Regions from separate parts of the Halomonas sp. LS-001 genome, predicted to be linked through region 1. Evidence: predicted binding sites of a transcription regulator. Region 1 holds the regulator's gene; each other region holds the start of a gene.

Region 1 (5,153 bases):
CCTGGCCATCAAAGGATTCCAACACCTCCACCAGACTTTCAATCACCCCACGACCCTGGGTGGTCAGATCCGCCTCACCGCTGGAAAACAGCAGACTGTCATCAATACGCAGGGTCACCCCTTCGCGCCCTTGTTCCACATTAACGCCAGGAATGCTCAAACCAGAAAACCGTGGCTGTAACCCGTCATGGCGGGGCTGAATCCCCGTTGCCAGGCTGGCCAGCGGATGCGCCAGCACCGCGCTGGGCGACTGCATGAACGCACTTTCACTGGCTTGCCCGCTTCCCGGTGGCGTCAATGCCAGAAGCAGGACAAACAGGGTGATCAGCAGCGTTAACACGTCGAGATAGCTGGTCAACCAGCCTTCATCATCACCGCCACCCTCAAACACCGTAGGTTCCAGTGTGCGCCGGGTATCATGATCCAGCATGCCCACTACTCCTTACGTAATTTGACGTTAGAGTCGCGGATTTCATCGTGATAATTGGCAACAAAGGAATTCAACGTTTCCTCAATAAAGGACGGCAGACGACGCTTGGTAATCAGCGAAATCCCTTCCAGCACCATGTTCATGGTAATCAAACGCTCTTCCGTGCGGCGTTCCAACTTGACCGCAATCGGTTTGAAGATCAGATTGGCCAGCAAAATGCCGTAAAAGGTCGTCAACAGTGCCACGGCCATACGCGGGCCGATCACTTCCAGATCACCGGCGTCCATCACTTCCAGCATATTCACCAGCCCCACCAGAGTACCGATCATACCAAAGGCGGGCGCATAGGTTGCCATGGTGCGAAAGATCTGGGCTTCGGCATGCTCACGGGCCTTCAGGCGCGCAATACGCCAGCGCAGCATATCGAAAATTTCATCCTGCTTGGTGTTGGCAATCACTAATTGAATGCCCGAACGCAGAAACGGATTACGGGTGTACTTCAATGCCTCCTCAACCGCGCGCACATCACCTTTGAACCATAGCCGCGACATATCCACCAGTTCCTTGATGTCGTCGCGCACATAGGTATTTTCGCGCCGGAACACGACACCCACCAGGCGCACCACACGCAGGACTTCGCGTAGCGGATAACTGATAAAGGTCGCAGCCAGGGTACCGGTGACGACAATGGCCAGCCCCGGCAGATTCAGAAAGCTTTGCGGCGATTCCGCCGTGAAGAACAGAACACTGACCAGCAGTGCGATGCTGGCGAACATACCGATTAGCGTTGAGGGGTTCATCAACGACTCCTTGCCGGTCTTATGGGTCTAAAAATACGCGCCGAATGCGCCCGAAGTGATCAGACGCTTAGTCAGGCCGAATCATGGAGTTTTGCTCTCAGGCGGCTGACGGCCTGGCTGTGAAGCTGGGAAACACGCGACTCTGTCACGCCGAGCACAGCACCGATTTCCTTGAGGTTGAGCTCTTCCTGGTAGTAAAGCGCCATCAGCAGTTTTTCACGCTCCGGTAAGCCGCTGATGCCCGCCACCAGCCGTTCACGCTGCTGGCTATCCAGCAACTGCTCGAATGGACGACTCTGGTGGCTTGGGCCTTCCGGCTCGCCGTTTTCTTCCACCAGAGATTCATACGGCAGCAGCTGGCCGCTGTTGGTATCCTGCAACACCTGTTGATATTCACTGAGCGACATATCCAGCTCGCTGGCAATCTCACCCTCATCCGGTGCCCGGCCGAGTTGCTGCTCCAACCGCCTTACCACTTCATCAATCGCGCGAGCAGAGCGCCGCACGCTGCGCGGTAACCAGTCACGGGTGCGCAACTCATCCATCATCGCGCCACGAATACGCTGGCTGGCGAAGGTGGCAAAAGTCGCCCCCTGACTGGCATCAAAACGGCTAAGCGCTTCCAGAAGGCCAACGGTTCCGGCCTGAATCAAATCATCCAGCTCAATACTTGCCGGCAAGCGCACCTGTAGCGAGAGCGCCTGACGCCGCACCAGTGGCATGTACTGCGTTAACTGGTCCTGCTGTTCAAACCTGCCCTGTGCTGTGTACATCTTTTCGCCTCGCGGCTGGACGTGTGTCACTGATAATTAACGATGACCTGCATACCTTGTACGCGCACTGGCCGCTGCCCGTGTGACAGCGTAAAACGAAAGTGCACCGGCGCTGACGCGCTGAGGCCTTCAAATGCCTCGGTGCTGCCCCGCTGCGTTGGCACGGCAAGGCAGCCTGCCGAGTGGCAAAGCCAGGCACTGACCGGCTGACCAGGCGGATGCTCCCAGCGCCACTGCACGCGGCTTATTGTGCGCCCTTGCACGGGCGCACCCGGTGGCGGCGTCACGCGCTGCGTCTCGCTGTAACGCTCACTCATCGCCACCAGCATGCCCGGCACATTGGCTACCCAACTGCCAGTGGCAGCCATGACACTGGCGGGGAGCCATAACAGAACCAGCAGGCAGATAATCCGCTGTGGTTTCATCAAGTGACGCGACAACATAGCGCCGCGTCGTTTCGTATCTGATACAAAAGCCTCTCCCGTTTACCCCCCCCTTCCAGAAGGGCATCTGTGTTTCTGAAGTGGATCACTCAAATTTGTTACAAACTATTTAATAATCAGCTTAATGCAAACCGACAGCAAAGGCATCTAGTGTCTATTGACGTTTCATCACGAATGAAGCGTCAGGAGACCCTAGTGCGCCAGAATCAATAGTTCAATGTCCAGATACGTACGCGCCGCTGCCTGAAGGTTGTTCAATAAACCTGCGCGTGGAAGGTGCGGTTCATGGAATGCCAGCAGCCGCTTTGGGCCGCCCGCCTCCTGCAGTTGGTGCAGGGTACGAAACGTGCTCGCAAAGCTATCTGCGTGACTGTTGATCCATAGCGCCCAGCGGGAATGTTCCCGCGCATACTTGTGAAGGCCCGGGTCGTCGGGCATCACAACATGGATATCCCAGTCTTCCGGCTTACCGGCCCACTGCCGACCCAGCGCCGACCACTGCTCAAGACGTTCACGCACGCGATGCGCCTGGGCACTGCCAGTACCCGGCAACCCCACCACCATCAATACTTTTTTTGGTACTGGCTCTGGCTCTGGCTCTGGCTCTGGCTCTGGCTCTGGCTCTGGCTCTGGCTCTGGCTCTGGCTCTGGCTCTGGCTCTGGCTCTGGCTCTGGCTCTGGCTCTGGCTCTGGCTCTGGCTCTGGCTCTGGCTCTGGCTCTGGCTCTGGCTCTGGCTCTGGCTCTGGCTCTGGCTCTGGCTCTGGCAAATCAGTATCAGCGGACGCTGGCGATGACGACAGCGCCTGTGCTGATTCAGGTGGTGAGTCGGCCTCGCTGTCGTCGTCTGCCTGAGACTGCTGCTGACGCTGTAAATTGGCCCATTTACGTAATCCCGCTGCCTGATCCTGCCCGCTGCTCACACGACACCCTCCCGATTCACCGTGCCCAGTTGGCGAATGGCATCACGTGCCATAAGGGCATATAACAAGGCATCCAATAACGCCGTATCGCGCCGCCGACGACGGCCACCCAAGAGCCCCAGCAGATCACTGCGCAGCGCGGTGGCGGCGTCATCATCGGCACATTCCAGGTGACCGGCAACGGCTGCGCAGCCGCTGGCCATCAGCAGGCGAACTTCAGCGCTCACCTCACCGCCATCATCCTGTTTGAGCTGCTGCCAGGCACGCCGGGTTAATCCGGGCAACCCCTCGCCCTGTAACTGCATCACCAGCAATGACAACACCTCAGCGCCCAGATGACGCGGCGTCAGCCAGTAGCGACGCACCACCACCCGTGAACTTTCCGGGTCACGCACTTCGCCGTACCAGGCAAGCAGTTCATCACCCGGATGACTGGCATCCATCGTTTCCACTTCTGCGTAGACGTTCCATAACTGCATCGGCTGACCACGAAATCGTACCTCGACGCTATGGGTTAGCGTGCTTTGAGTGAAGAGCTGTTTCAGCGAGACCCGCTCGCCCTGTGCCATTACCCGCTGAACAGCGCGCCCCTGGCTGACCCAGGTAAGCTGCTGAGCATGCAGCCAGGCACGCACCGGCGTTTCCGGCAGCTGTGGCAATAGATGCACCGCCACGCCACTGGTGGCAGTCACGGCATCAAGGCGCGGCTGCCAACCGGCAGGATGACGGTGCTGCAGCCAGGGCAGCGCCAGCCAGGCACCGTCCGGGTCGAGCCCGGTATCCGGCATTGCCCAGTCACATCCTCGCTCATTGCGACGCGGTGCCCAGTTCATTCCCAGGGTGGCGCCCGCTGGCGGATAACTGTCCAGCACCTGGCCAAGGCGCTGATTCTGCACCTGGGCAGGCAAAGCGGCTAAATCCCAACAGGCTTCCAGGTGGGCAAAACCACCCACCCGTTCACGCAGACGACTTAACAGCGAGGAAAGCCGACGCCCCTGCCCCAGCACGTCCCGCGACCAGCGTGGCAGGCTGAGTGCAGGCGACGTGTCAGCCTCTTCCTGAGCCGAGCGTGGTGTGCGGGTTTTCAGTGCCTGTTCGATCAGTGGTTCCGCAGCCGCCAGGCTCATGTCTTCGGGCACCTGCTGGCCGTGAGAGCCAAACAGAACGCGCAGGCCATGGCGCATGACAATATCCAGCACGGGTGCCAGCCGTCCGGCTTCGTCCTGCTTGGTGATGATGCAGTCATCCAGTTCGGCACCGGCCGCCCGCGCTGCCTGGCGGTAACGTAATACGACTTCTTCGAGGGTTTCCGGCTGACTGGCGGCATTGAGCAGCAAGACCAGGCGCACCCTCGATTGGCCGCCCTGTAATTGGGCAATCTGCTCGATGACCCGCTGGTCGCGCTGGCTCATGCCGACCGTATCAATAATCACCCATTGCTTGCCCTTCAGACGCCCCAGCAGTGAGTCAATCGGCTGCTCGGAATCCAGCGCATACATGGGAATATCCAGCAAACGGGCATAGATACGCAGCTGTTCATGGGCGCCGATACGGAAGCTGTCAGTGGTGACCAGCGCCACGGGGCGCGTGCCGTGACGCATCACAAAACGCGCCGCCAGTTTGGCGGTGGTAGTGGTTTTTCCCACGCCGGTAGGGCCGACCAGAGCCACAATGCCGGACTGATCAAAAAACCGGTTTTCTTCCTTGAGCACCGTTAACCGGCTGACCAGCTGGTCACGTAGCCAGGCCAGTGGCTGTTGACTGCTATCGGCCAGCTGATTGAAGG
Region 2 (5,153 bases), 470 kb from region 1:
AAGCTGACACCGATTGTCCGTCAGCAGGAGCAGCAGGAAGCCAAAATTTCTGCCTACGGCAAAATTCAGTCATCGCTGAATAGCTTGAACGATGCGGTGGATGCGCTCAGCAAGCCCAAACTGTATCAGAGCCTTTCTGCCAGCGTGCGTGGTGACGAAATCACCGCCACCACGGATGCCACCGCGCTGCCGGGTAGTTACCGGGTTGAGGTCTCTCAGCTTGCTACGGCAGGGACGCTGGCGTCCAGCGGTGTAGAGTTCAGCGATACTGCCCTGGCGTTGGATGGTGCTACTAAGCTGCGTCTTGAATTTACTGACACCAGCAAAAATATTGATGTGGATATCGCGGCGGACAGCAGCCTTGAAGATATTCGCGATGCCATTAACGCTACGGAAAATAGCGGTGTCAGCGCGAGTATTATCTTTGATGGCAGTAACCACCGTTTGGCACTTAGCTCCAGTGACACCGGCCAGGCGGCTTCGATCAGCGGTTTCAGTTTCCTGGATGCTGCTGCTGATCCTGTTGTTACCCAGCCCTTTACGGCTGAGGTTGTCAACGGCGGCCAGAATGCTGATCTAACGGTTAACGGCGTGACCATCACCAGCGCCAATAACCAGATTGAAGGCGCGATTCAAGGCGTGACTCTGGATCTCAACGCACTCAATATCGGGGAAGGCGAAACCGCCAGCAGCACGGTCAACGTTGAGCGCAATACGCTAAAAATCCGTGAGGCCGTCGGGGATTTCGTTGAGGCCTTTAATGACCTGAAAGGCACCATTGGTACGCTGACCAGCTTTAGCGGCGACCGGGAAACCGCCGGTGAGCTGGTTGGCGATAGTGTGGTACGTACCATTGAAGGGCGTTTGCGTAGTGTGCTGGGTGGCGGTGTGGCAGGGGGTGAATTTTCCACCCTCAGCCAACTGGGTATTACCCTGCAGCGTGATGGCACTCTGGAAATGGACGACGACACCATCAGCAATCTGGCCAAGAACCAGCCTGATGCATTGAGTGACTTCTTCGCAGGCACCGACGGCAACAGCGGCCTGGGCGATTTGCTCAGCACAACGATCGAACAGCTGACTAACAGCAACGGCACCTTGGGCAGCGCCATCAGCGGTGCGGAAAACCGCATTGAAAGCCTCAATGCGCGTTACGAACGTGCCGAACTAAGTATCGAGCGGACAATTTCCCGTTACCGCACCCAGTTCGGCCAGCTGGACTCAATGATCGCCCAGATGAACCAGACCAGCACCTACCTCACCCAGCAGTTCGATGCCCTCGACTCAGCGCTGGGCCGCAAGAAGTAACCCTTCCCAGACTGGCGGGAGAGGAGGTTCACTCGCCGGTTCATTATTGCCGACCTGATGCTGTGAGTGTGTGTGGCAACCCCTTCATTTACCACGGCACACTGCGCCGCCCAGTCTGAAACTCCACTACTTTCTGGTAAATCTCCCGCGCTCGGGCGAGGGCATCCTTCTCCATATCATCCAACGTTACCTCACGGTTGCCGTTGCCGCCCTGGCTTTGCAGCAACTGATGCACATTGGCGCGGTAGCGCTCCAGCAGGTGATCTAGGTTAGCGTGAATCATCTGCATTTCCAGCATCAGCTTGCGCTGCATTTCGCGGTAGCGCAGCAGGTCTTGCGGGCGGTTGGCGTTATCAATCAGCGTTTCCAGAGTGGTATTCACCAGAGTGCGTGCCCGCTCAAGGCGAGGGAGGATGGTAAACACCACGTCATAAAGCTGAACGGGAGATGCGTAGATCTGCATGGAAGTCATGAAACGGCCAGTACCCAGCGAAAAGAGCCCACAGTGTACCTTTGAGCCATCATCCAGCAAGCGCCTGCCACCAACTTTTAATAGCCGTTACCAACCGTTACATCTTTTTTTACGATTATGCTAAAGGTTTCTCCTGACAGGCCGTAATTATTAATAACGGCACACAATGTGGCCGAAAAGCAGGCCTCAACGGCCAGTGTAACTGTAAAGGAGAATCACCATGTCTGTGATCAACACTAACATCACTTCCATGATCGGCCAGCAAAACCTGCGCGAATCACAAAATGCGCTGCAAACCTCCATGGAGCGTCTGTCTTCAGGCCTGCGCATCAACAGTGCCAAGGATGATGCGGCCGGTCAGGCCATCGCCAATCGTATGTCATCTCAGATTACCGGTCTGGGACAAGCGCAGCGTAACGCCAACGACGGTATCTCGATTTCCCAAACCGCCGAAGGTGCGCTTAACCAAGTGAACGATAACTTGCAGCGTGTTCGTGAATTAACAGTGCAGGCACAGAACGGAACTAACTCTCAGGATGATCTTCAGTCGATTCAAGACGAGATCACACAGCGTATGAACGAAATTGATCGGATTTCTGAAGAGACGGATTTTAACGGAACGAAAGTGCTTGCTTCCGACCAAGGAATTTCTATTCAAGTGGGCGCTAATGATAACGAAACTATTTCGGTAAATTTGGAGCAAATTGATAAGACCACACTGGGTTTAGCAAACTTTGATGTAACTTCGAGTCAGTCATTGGAGCCTGAGCTTGGTGAGCAGGTTGGTTATAATGATGCAGTTGGCGAGATTTATGAAGTTATCGACAAGGATACCGGTGAAGCAAGAACCGATGTTTTTGGCTCAAAGAATGACGACGGCACCATTACAGCCGTAAAAGTAGCTGCTACAGCCAACGCAACTAACCAAGGTTATGAAGCTGTAACTTATCAGGATGGAACCAACACAGGAATTACCGCAACCCTTCAATATGAAGCGAATGATGCTGCAAATGATGACTTTTCACGCGGTGATTTGAAAATTGTTGGCGAAAATGGTGATGGTGTTACTGTAGAAGTAGAGACTCTTGCTTCTGCTTCTACTGATGGTACAGATATTGATTTGAGCGGAGCTAATGTTGGTGAAGGCGCAATTGCTGATCTCGCAAAAGGTGGGCTTGAGCAGCTTGATAGCGCACTTGCCCAGGTTGATAGCCTGCGTTCTGAATTAGGTGCGGTGCAAAACCGCTTTGAATCTGCCATCACTAACTTAAGCACCAACGAGACTAACCTCTCAGCTGCACGGTCACGTATTGAAGATGCTGATTATGCAATGGAAGTGGCAGACATGACCAAGAACCAGATTCTGCAGCAGGCGGGTACTTCGGTACTGGCACAGGCGAACCAGCTGCCGCAGAACGTTTTGTCTCTGCTGGGTTAATCTGAGGCTTGAGATTGATAGAGATTTTTCTCTATCACTGAGAAGCATACGAAACCGGCTCCCTTTTGGGGCCGGTTTTTGTTTGAGGTGAACATGACCGATGACGAACGCCAGCATGTGATCAATGAGTTACAAAAGGTCATTGACGATACCCAAGCCACCCTCAGCCGCTTTGAAGCCACCGGCATGGATCATGAGATGCGTAAGGACTATGACAAGCTGCTGGGGATACTGGATGACGCAGTGAAGCAGCAGCGTGAGCATACCCAGGTGATGTTGGATAGCACTACAGATTGAGTCGCTAGTCGTAAAGAAAAATAATTTTTTGTAATCTGGTAAAGTTTTCTTAGCTGATGCCGATAAAATAGATAAGCCAGTTCACGGAAGAGATTCGACTCCATGCCAATGATCAATACCAATCTGACTTCACTCACTACCCAGCAAAGCTTGCGACAAAATCAGTCATCCCTTTCTACCAGCATGGAGCGGCTGTCATCTGGGCTGCGCGTTAATAGCGCGAAGGATGATGCGGCAGGCCAGGCGATTGGTAATCGCTTCCAGGCTCAGCGTATTGGTCTCAATCAAGGCGCGCGGAATGCCAATGACGGGATATCTCTATCCCAGACCGCCCATGATGTACTGAACGGCATGAACGAGAAACTGCAGCGCATCCGTGAACTGGCGGTTCAGGGGCTAAATGGCACGAATCAGACGCGTGATAGCGATTCTATCCAAGCTGAGATCAATCAGAACTTGATGGAAATCGACCGTTTGGCTGCTACTTCTGAGTATAACGGTATCCCTTTGATGACAGGTCAGGCTGGAAATGTTCCGTTACAGGTGGGGGCCAATGATGGCCAGCAAATTGGGGTAGATTTAAATCCACCTGGCTTTAGTGTAGAGGCGTTGGGGCTAGAAGGGTTAAACATTGCAGGTATCGATGGAGACGTTACTGAGCGGGATGCGCTGCGCGGTGTGGCACGTGACATCCGCCTTGATGACCCGTCAACCATTGGTCCAACATTCGCACCAGGCACCCAGCAGCCTCTCTACTATTCAGATGCCTTTGGCTATTATACAAGCGATGGGAGTGACGGTTTTTCGCATGTATCTGTCAATGCGTCACATAACACATCAACAGATACCAGCCAGGTATCGATAACCAATCCGCAACCTATATTTTCCAGTGCCATGATGACGGATCCAGAGCCCCTGCCTGACCTGCCGTCTAATCAGCGATTTATTGAAAAAGATAATACTTATTATCTTGAAGAGCGCTTGCCTGATGGCACTTTAAGTTATCGTGAAACGGGTTTTGCTCTTAGTTATGAAGAAGCTATGGGAACAGGTGCCTTTGAGCCTTCCTCTACGGTTGCCGCTGGTACCTATGCAAACGTCAGTGATGGCTTTACGTTTAACGGTGAAAGTTACAGTCAGGCAAGCGCTGAAGATATTGCGTTTTTATCTTCAACGGGCAGCACTCTTAATCCTGCATCATTAACCCAGAATGCTGATGGTAATCTTTATATCCAGACAGAAGTAAGTGGTCAGGATCGTTTTTTTGCGCTCGATGATGTTACAGCTAATGATCGACTGGTGTTTACACAGGAAGCAAGTGCTATTGAAGTAAATTCTGGCGATACATTTACAGAAGTGACAGGTGACTTTACATATGGAGTTAATAGTTATTCTACTAGTGGCGTAGAACTCGAGTTTACAGATCCAACCGGTACACTGGTTCAAGATCAAAATGACGACTTTTTTGTGAGGACTGGAAGCTCCACGAGCGATTATGATTTTTTTGTGCTTACCGGTGTTACTTCTGAGAGAGACCTTGTCTTGGAAGCTGGGCCACAAGGATTTGCTGGCGCAGACTTTTCTTCACAACCGACGCTAATTGATCCCGAGGTTCCTGCCGTAGATTTTTCTTCACTT
Region 3 (5,153 bases), 460 kb from region 1:
TTGTCGCCATACTGGGTGTCTCCTCAGTGTGCCTGGCTTAAACCCAACACGTATTGCCCAGCGCCTGGTGACAACAGAATCAATGCAGTGGGCTGGCGCTGGTGTCGTTCACAGCACCGGTGTTTGGCAGATTGGTTACGTTTGGTTTTTTAACTACTGAAATATTATCGGCAGAGAAGACATCAACTTTAGCCTTTATTTTCGCTTTAAGCGCTTTTGAGACGTTTCTGAAACGTTTTTGAAGCCCAGCTGGAACCCAAATAATTATTTTTTAGAAAAAGCACCAACGAAACAACAGGTTCGATAAAGAAGCGTAACTCACAAAAAAGCCCGCCTGATTTCAGGGGCGGGCTTTAGCGCTAAACGGGTTTGTCACTGTTTGAGGTCAGTCGCGCCCCAGCTGCGCATCCAGTGAAGCAAACTGCTGAGTCAGGTAGCTGCTGGTCTGGTTCATTTGCGCAATCATGCCATCGAGTTGACCAAACTGAGTGCGGTAGCGGTCAATGGTACGCTCAACCTGCTGCTCCATATTGGTGTAGCGACTGCCCAGCGATTCAATACGGCTTTCAGACCCGTTGATCGCCCCCTGCACGGAGCCATTGCTGCTGAGTAGCTGGCCAACGCTGTCGTTCAGCTGCTCGGCCAACCCGGTGGTCGTTTCATTACCGGCGAAGAAATCGGATAGCGCTTGCTGATCATTGGCGATCACGTTATCAAGCTTATCCTGGTCAATCGACAGAGTGCCATCCAGCTCCAGTGAAATACCGATATCACTAAGCATTGAGAAGCCGCCTTCTTCACCGGCAACACCACCGCTCAACTCGCTGCGCAAACGGGATTCAACAATGCGAACCGTGCTGTCGCCGTTAAGCTCACCCGCCTGGCCGGTTTCCGAGTTGAACGCCGTCAGCTCGCCAATGGTGCCTTTCATGGTGTTGTAGGCATCAACAAACCCGGTGACCGCTTCGCGTACCGCAAGGGTGTTCTGCTCAACGGCCACCGTGCTGGCGCCTTCGCTCTGCAGGTTAAGCGTGACGCCCTGGATCGCGCCTTCCACCTGGTTATTGGCGCTGGTGATGGGCACACCGTTCACGTTCAGGCTGGCATCTGTGCCTGACTGGGCGGCGTCAGCATCCTCTGTTAACCCTGTAAAGGTAAAGCCTTCAATGGAGGCATCAGCACCTGTTTCCCGAGAGCTAAGCGCCAGCCGATAGTTTTCGCCGTCGTTAATCACGGAAGCATTAACGCCCGCGTCGGCATCCGCATTGATGGCGTCGCGGATATCTTCCAGCGAGCTGTTGGCAGCAATCGTGACCTCGGAGGTATCCCCGTTACCGAAGGTAAACGCCATGGTCTGTTCAGCTGTACCGGAAATCGCTTCATCAGCTGCTTGCGTTACCCCTTGAGACGCCAGGGTACCGCGCGTAGCAAGAGAATCTACATTAACGGAATAGCTGCCCGGCATGGCGGTGTCATCTGCTGCCGCGCTCACCGCCTCGCCGCTGGTATTGGTGGAAAGGCTTTCATACAGCGCAGTATCGCCAAGTGCGTCAGCCGCTGACTGAAACGCTGACAGGGCGCCTTCCAATTGCCCATAGGCAGAAATACGTGTCTGCTCGGAATCCAGCCGCTGCTGAATTGGCTGCAGCTTTTCACGCTCAGCGTCACGCAGCTGATCCAGCAAGCCATTCAGGTCAAGCCCAGACCCGATACCCAGTGATGAAATAGACATAGCAAAACCCATCCTTTGCGTTGCTCTGCGGCAGCTTTGCTACCACGACCTGGTGATACCACCTATCAACAGATCAACGCTGGTGTTTGTGTCGACGAAGCCAATAGCAGATGCTTTTCATACGGCACGCTTTTTAGCACGACACATTATTTAATACTGTTACCTTAAACTCTCGGCGGGAAGATTTCTAACTTTAGGATTTCGCGGTATCGTTATGTAACAAAATGCAAGCATAAAGTCACCAACACACGGCCCTACACACGGCCCTACACACGGCATTACGCTGTGAGATGCTGGCAGTGACGGCTTTTGCTGTGCCAGGTAATTCCTCTATCAAAACCTGTTATTGCAAAGTTACCATTCCCTATAAGACTACCTTACAAAAAAAAGACACAGTTATTCGTCTATCGCTTAATTTCATTCGTTTTTTTTACGTATTGCATCGCAACACAGGCTGGTAAACTAATGCGGCTTTTTGCCACCCTGTCCTCCACCCCTTAGACGAAGATAAGGATAAATTCACTATGAGACCCTTGAACGAACCTCCCAGCCAGCCGCGAAGCGATCGCCGCTGGCTTTTTTTGTGGGCGTTTGTCGCCTTCTCAGGGCTGTTGTTTTTTAGCCCAGCCGCCCTGGCGGCAACCGGCACGCTGGATATGACCAATACAGCCGTGGGCTTTTTCGCCATTGCGATTTTTGTCATCGCCTACATGCTGGTCATCGCTGAAGAAAAGATCCACATGCGCAAGTCCAAGCCTGTATTGGTTGCTGCAGGTATCATCTGGAGCCTCATCGGCTGGGTGTATGTCCAGAACGGAATGTCGGCAGATTCCGAGAACGCCTTTCGCGTGACGCTTCTGGAGTTCACCGAGCTGATGCTGTTCCTGCTGGTGGCCATGACGTATATCAATGCCATGGAAGAGCGTAAGGTATTTGATGCCCTTCGCTCCTGGATGCTGCGTAAAGGCTTCAGCTATCGCAAGCTGTTCTGGCTGACCGGCGGCCTGGCCTTTGTGCTCTCGCCGATTGCCGATAACCTGACCACCGCTCTGTTGATGTGTGCCGTGGTCACCAAGGTGGCTGAAGGCGACAAGCGCTTTATCAACCTGGCGTGTGTAAATATTGTGGTGGCCGCTAACGCGGGAGGTGCCTTCAGCCCGTTTGGGGATATCACCACGCTGATGGTCTGGCAGGCCGGTATGGTCGAATTTCAGGAGTTCTTTATCCTGTTCCTGCCATCGCTGGTCAACTTCCTTGTGCCCGCCATTGTCATGAGCTTCTTTATCAAGGATGCCAAGCCGGAAAGCGTTTACGAAGATGTGTGGCTCAAGCGCGGCGCAAAGCGGATTGTTTTACTGTTTCTGCTGACCATTACCACCGCTGTACTGTGCCACACCCTGCTGCACCTGCCGCCGGTACTTGGCATGATGACAGGCCTTGGTTACCTGCAGTTCTTCGGCTACTACCTGCGCCAGAGCCTGCCGCGCTCACTGGAGCGCAAGCGCGAGCGCTATAGCCGCCGGGGTGATCACAAGAAACTGGAAAACCTCGGTGGCGTGGTGCCGTTTGACGTCTTCAACCGCGTGGCGCGAGCCGAGTGGGATACCCTGCTGTTCTTCTACGGGGTGGTGATGTGCGTTGGCGGTTTGGGCTTTATGGGTTATCTGGCCATGCTTTCCGAGACCCTTTATCTTGGCTGGAACGCCACCGGCGCCAACATCACCCTCGGCGTTATTTCGGCGTTGATCGATAACATCCCGGTGATGTTTGCCGTGCTGACCATGGAACCGGACATGTCCCACGGCCAGTGGCTGTTGATTACCCTGACGGCGGGTACCGGCGGTAGCCTGCTCTCGATTGGCTCTGCAGCCGGTGTTGCGGTGATGGGCCAGGCGCGCGGGGCCTACACCTTTATGGGTCACCTGCGCTGGACGCCGATCATTATGTTGGGCTACATCGCTGGCATCATTGTTCATATGTTCCTGAACGCGAACAGCTTTGCTCTGTTCAGCTAAACGGACGACTGGCTAAACAGCGACAGCTGAAGCAGGTATGACGCCCCGAGTGGAATTCCACCGGGGCGTTTTTGTTGATTGGCGATGCCGAGCTCATCCACTTAGAATGATCGTTCATTAACCTTTTATTTAGAGCATCCTATGCCTAACACTCATATCAGCCGCAAAATTCTGGTGCTTCACGGTCCTAATCTGAATCTGCTGGGCAGTCGGGAACCTGACATCTATGGCCATGAAACGCTTGATGATGTAAACAACGACCTGCGTGAAAAAGCCGTGCTGGCAGACTGGGAACTGAACTGCCATCAAAGCAACCATGAAGGTGTCTTGATTGATGCCATTCAGACAGCCCGCACGGATGGCACCTACGCCATTATCATCAATCCGGCGGCTTACACCCATACGTCAGTGGCGATTCTGGATGCGCTTAACGCTTTCGAAGGGACCGTGATTGAGGTGCATATTTCCAATGTTCATCAGCGTGAAGCGTTTCGCCATCATTCCTACGTTTCTCTGCGCGCTAACGGTGTGATTGCCGGGCTGGGCACTCAAGGGTATCAGGCCGCATTGGACGCTATCCTGCGAAGCGCAGAACAGGGTTAAATGCCAGGGAGAGCCAGAATGATTATCTTAAACACCCAGGTGGCCGCTGAGTGGGTGGATTACAACGGCCATATGAATGATGCCGAGTATGCCCGCGTTTTTTCACTGGCCGTAGAAGCCCTGATGGATCACATTGGCCTGGATGTTAACGGGCGTGCGCATTATGGATACACGATTTATACGCTGGAAACCCATCTGTGCTATCAGCGAGAAACGCATCAGGGGCAGCCGCTATCCGTTTCCATGTCGCTACTGGATAGCGACAGCAAACGCCTGCATGTGTTTTTTGAGATGTACAACGACAATAACGAGCGGCTTGCCAGCAGCGAACAGATGTTAATGGGCATGGACACTACGACAGTAAAGCCAGCGCCGTTTCCTGATGCGATTCAACCGGCTATTGATGCTCTTCCCCGCCCTGCCGAGCGTCCCGCCATGGCGGGAAGAACCATCGGGATTCGCCGGTCGGGTCCCGGTTGATGCCAGGGCCTGACCAGCCATCAAGTCACCTGGTTGGTGATCGGTATCGGTGGCCCGGCCTCACTCAGGCGTTGGATAACGCCATCACGCGGTTCCAGAGAGCATCAGGCACGTCAATCAATGATTTTTCTTCCCGCACAGCACCCGGTAGACGGGCATTTGGCTGTTCGTCTACGGCCTCTGCCAGACGTGCAAAGCGCTCATCGAAATGATCACCAAAGGTACCAGGATCAAGCAGCAAGTAGCATTGCCCCAGGTCGTGAGGGGCGCCTTCAGGTGCCTTGAGTGCTTTTACATCCAGTGAATTCACGCCTCCTGCAATC

The links. The regulator FliA, encoded in region 1, starts transcription of late flagellar genes. The targets are predictions, from matches to a motif close to CTAAAGTTNNNNNNNNNNCNGCCGATA.
Region 2: the regulator FliA is predicted to act here: its motif matches at 1,901-1,927, upstream of ACU6TU_RS15425 (FliC/FljB family flagellin).
Region 3: the regulator FliA is predicted to act here: its motif matches at 1,903-1,929, upstream of fliD (flagellar filament capping protein FliD).

Annotation. Positions count from the first base shown of each region.
Region 1 is NZ_CM129816.1:94,524-99,676, reverse strand. Features, by position in the region: gene ACU6TU_RS00480 (OmpA/MotB family protein) at 1-430, opposite strand, end outside; gene ACU6TU_RS00475 (motility protein A) at 436-1,230, opposite strand; gene ACU6TU_RS00470 (RNA polymerase sigma factor FliA) at 1,302-2,003, opposite strand; gene ACU6TU_RS00465 (flagellar protein FlhE) at 2,030-2,446, opposite strand; gene ACU6TU_RS00460 (hypothetical protein) at 2,639-3,367, opposite strand; gene flhF (flagellar biosynthesis protein FlhF) at 3,364-5,153, opposite strand, start outside.
Region 2 is NZ_CM129816.1:3,465,942-3,471,094, reverse strand. Features, by position in the region: gene fliD (flagellar filament capping protein FliD) at 1-1,308, shown strand, start outside; gene ACU6TU_RS15430 (hypothetical protein) at 1,397-1,780, opposite strand; gene ACU6TU_RS15425 (FliC/FljB family flagellin) at 2,001-3,218, shown strand; gene ACU6TU_RS15420 (hypothetical protein) at 3,312-3,515, shown strand; gene ACU6TU_RS15415 (flagellin N-terminal helical domain-containing protein) at 3,618-5,153, shown strand, end outside.
Region 3 is NZ_CM129816.1:3,471,169-3,476,321, forward strand. Features, by position in the region: gene fliD (flagellar filament capping protein FliD) at 1-10, opposite strand, end outside; gene fliD (flagellar filament capping protein FliD) at 386-1,732, opposite strand; gene nhaD (sodium:proton antiporter NhaD) at 2,257-3,747, shown strand; gene aroQ (type II 3-dehydroquinate dehydratase) at 3,889-4,350, shown strand; gene ACU6TU_RS15455 (thioesterase family protein) at 4,369-4,830, shown strand; gene ACU6TU_RS15460 (Ldh family oxidoreductase) at 4,895-5,153, opposite strand, start outside.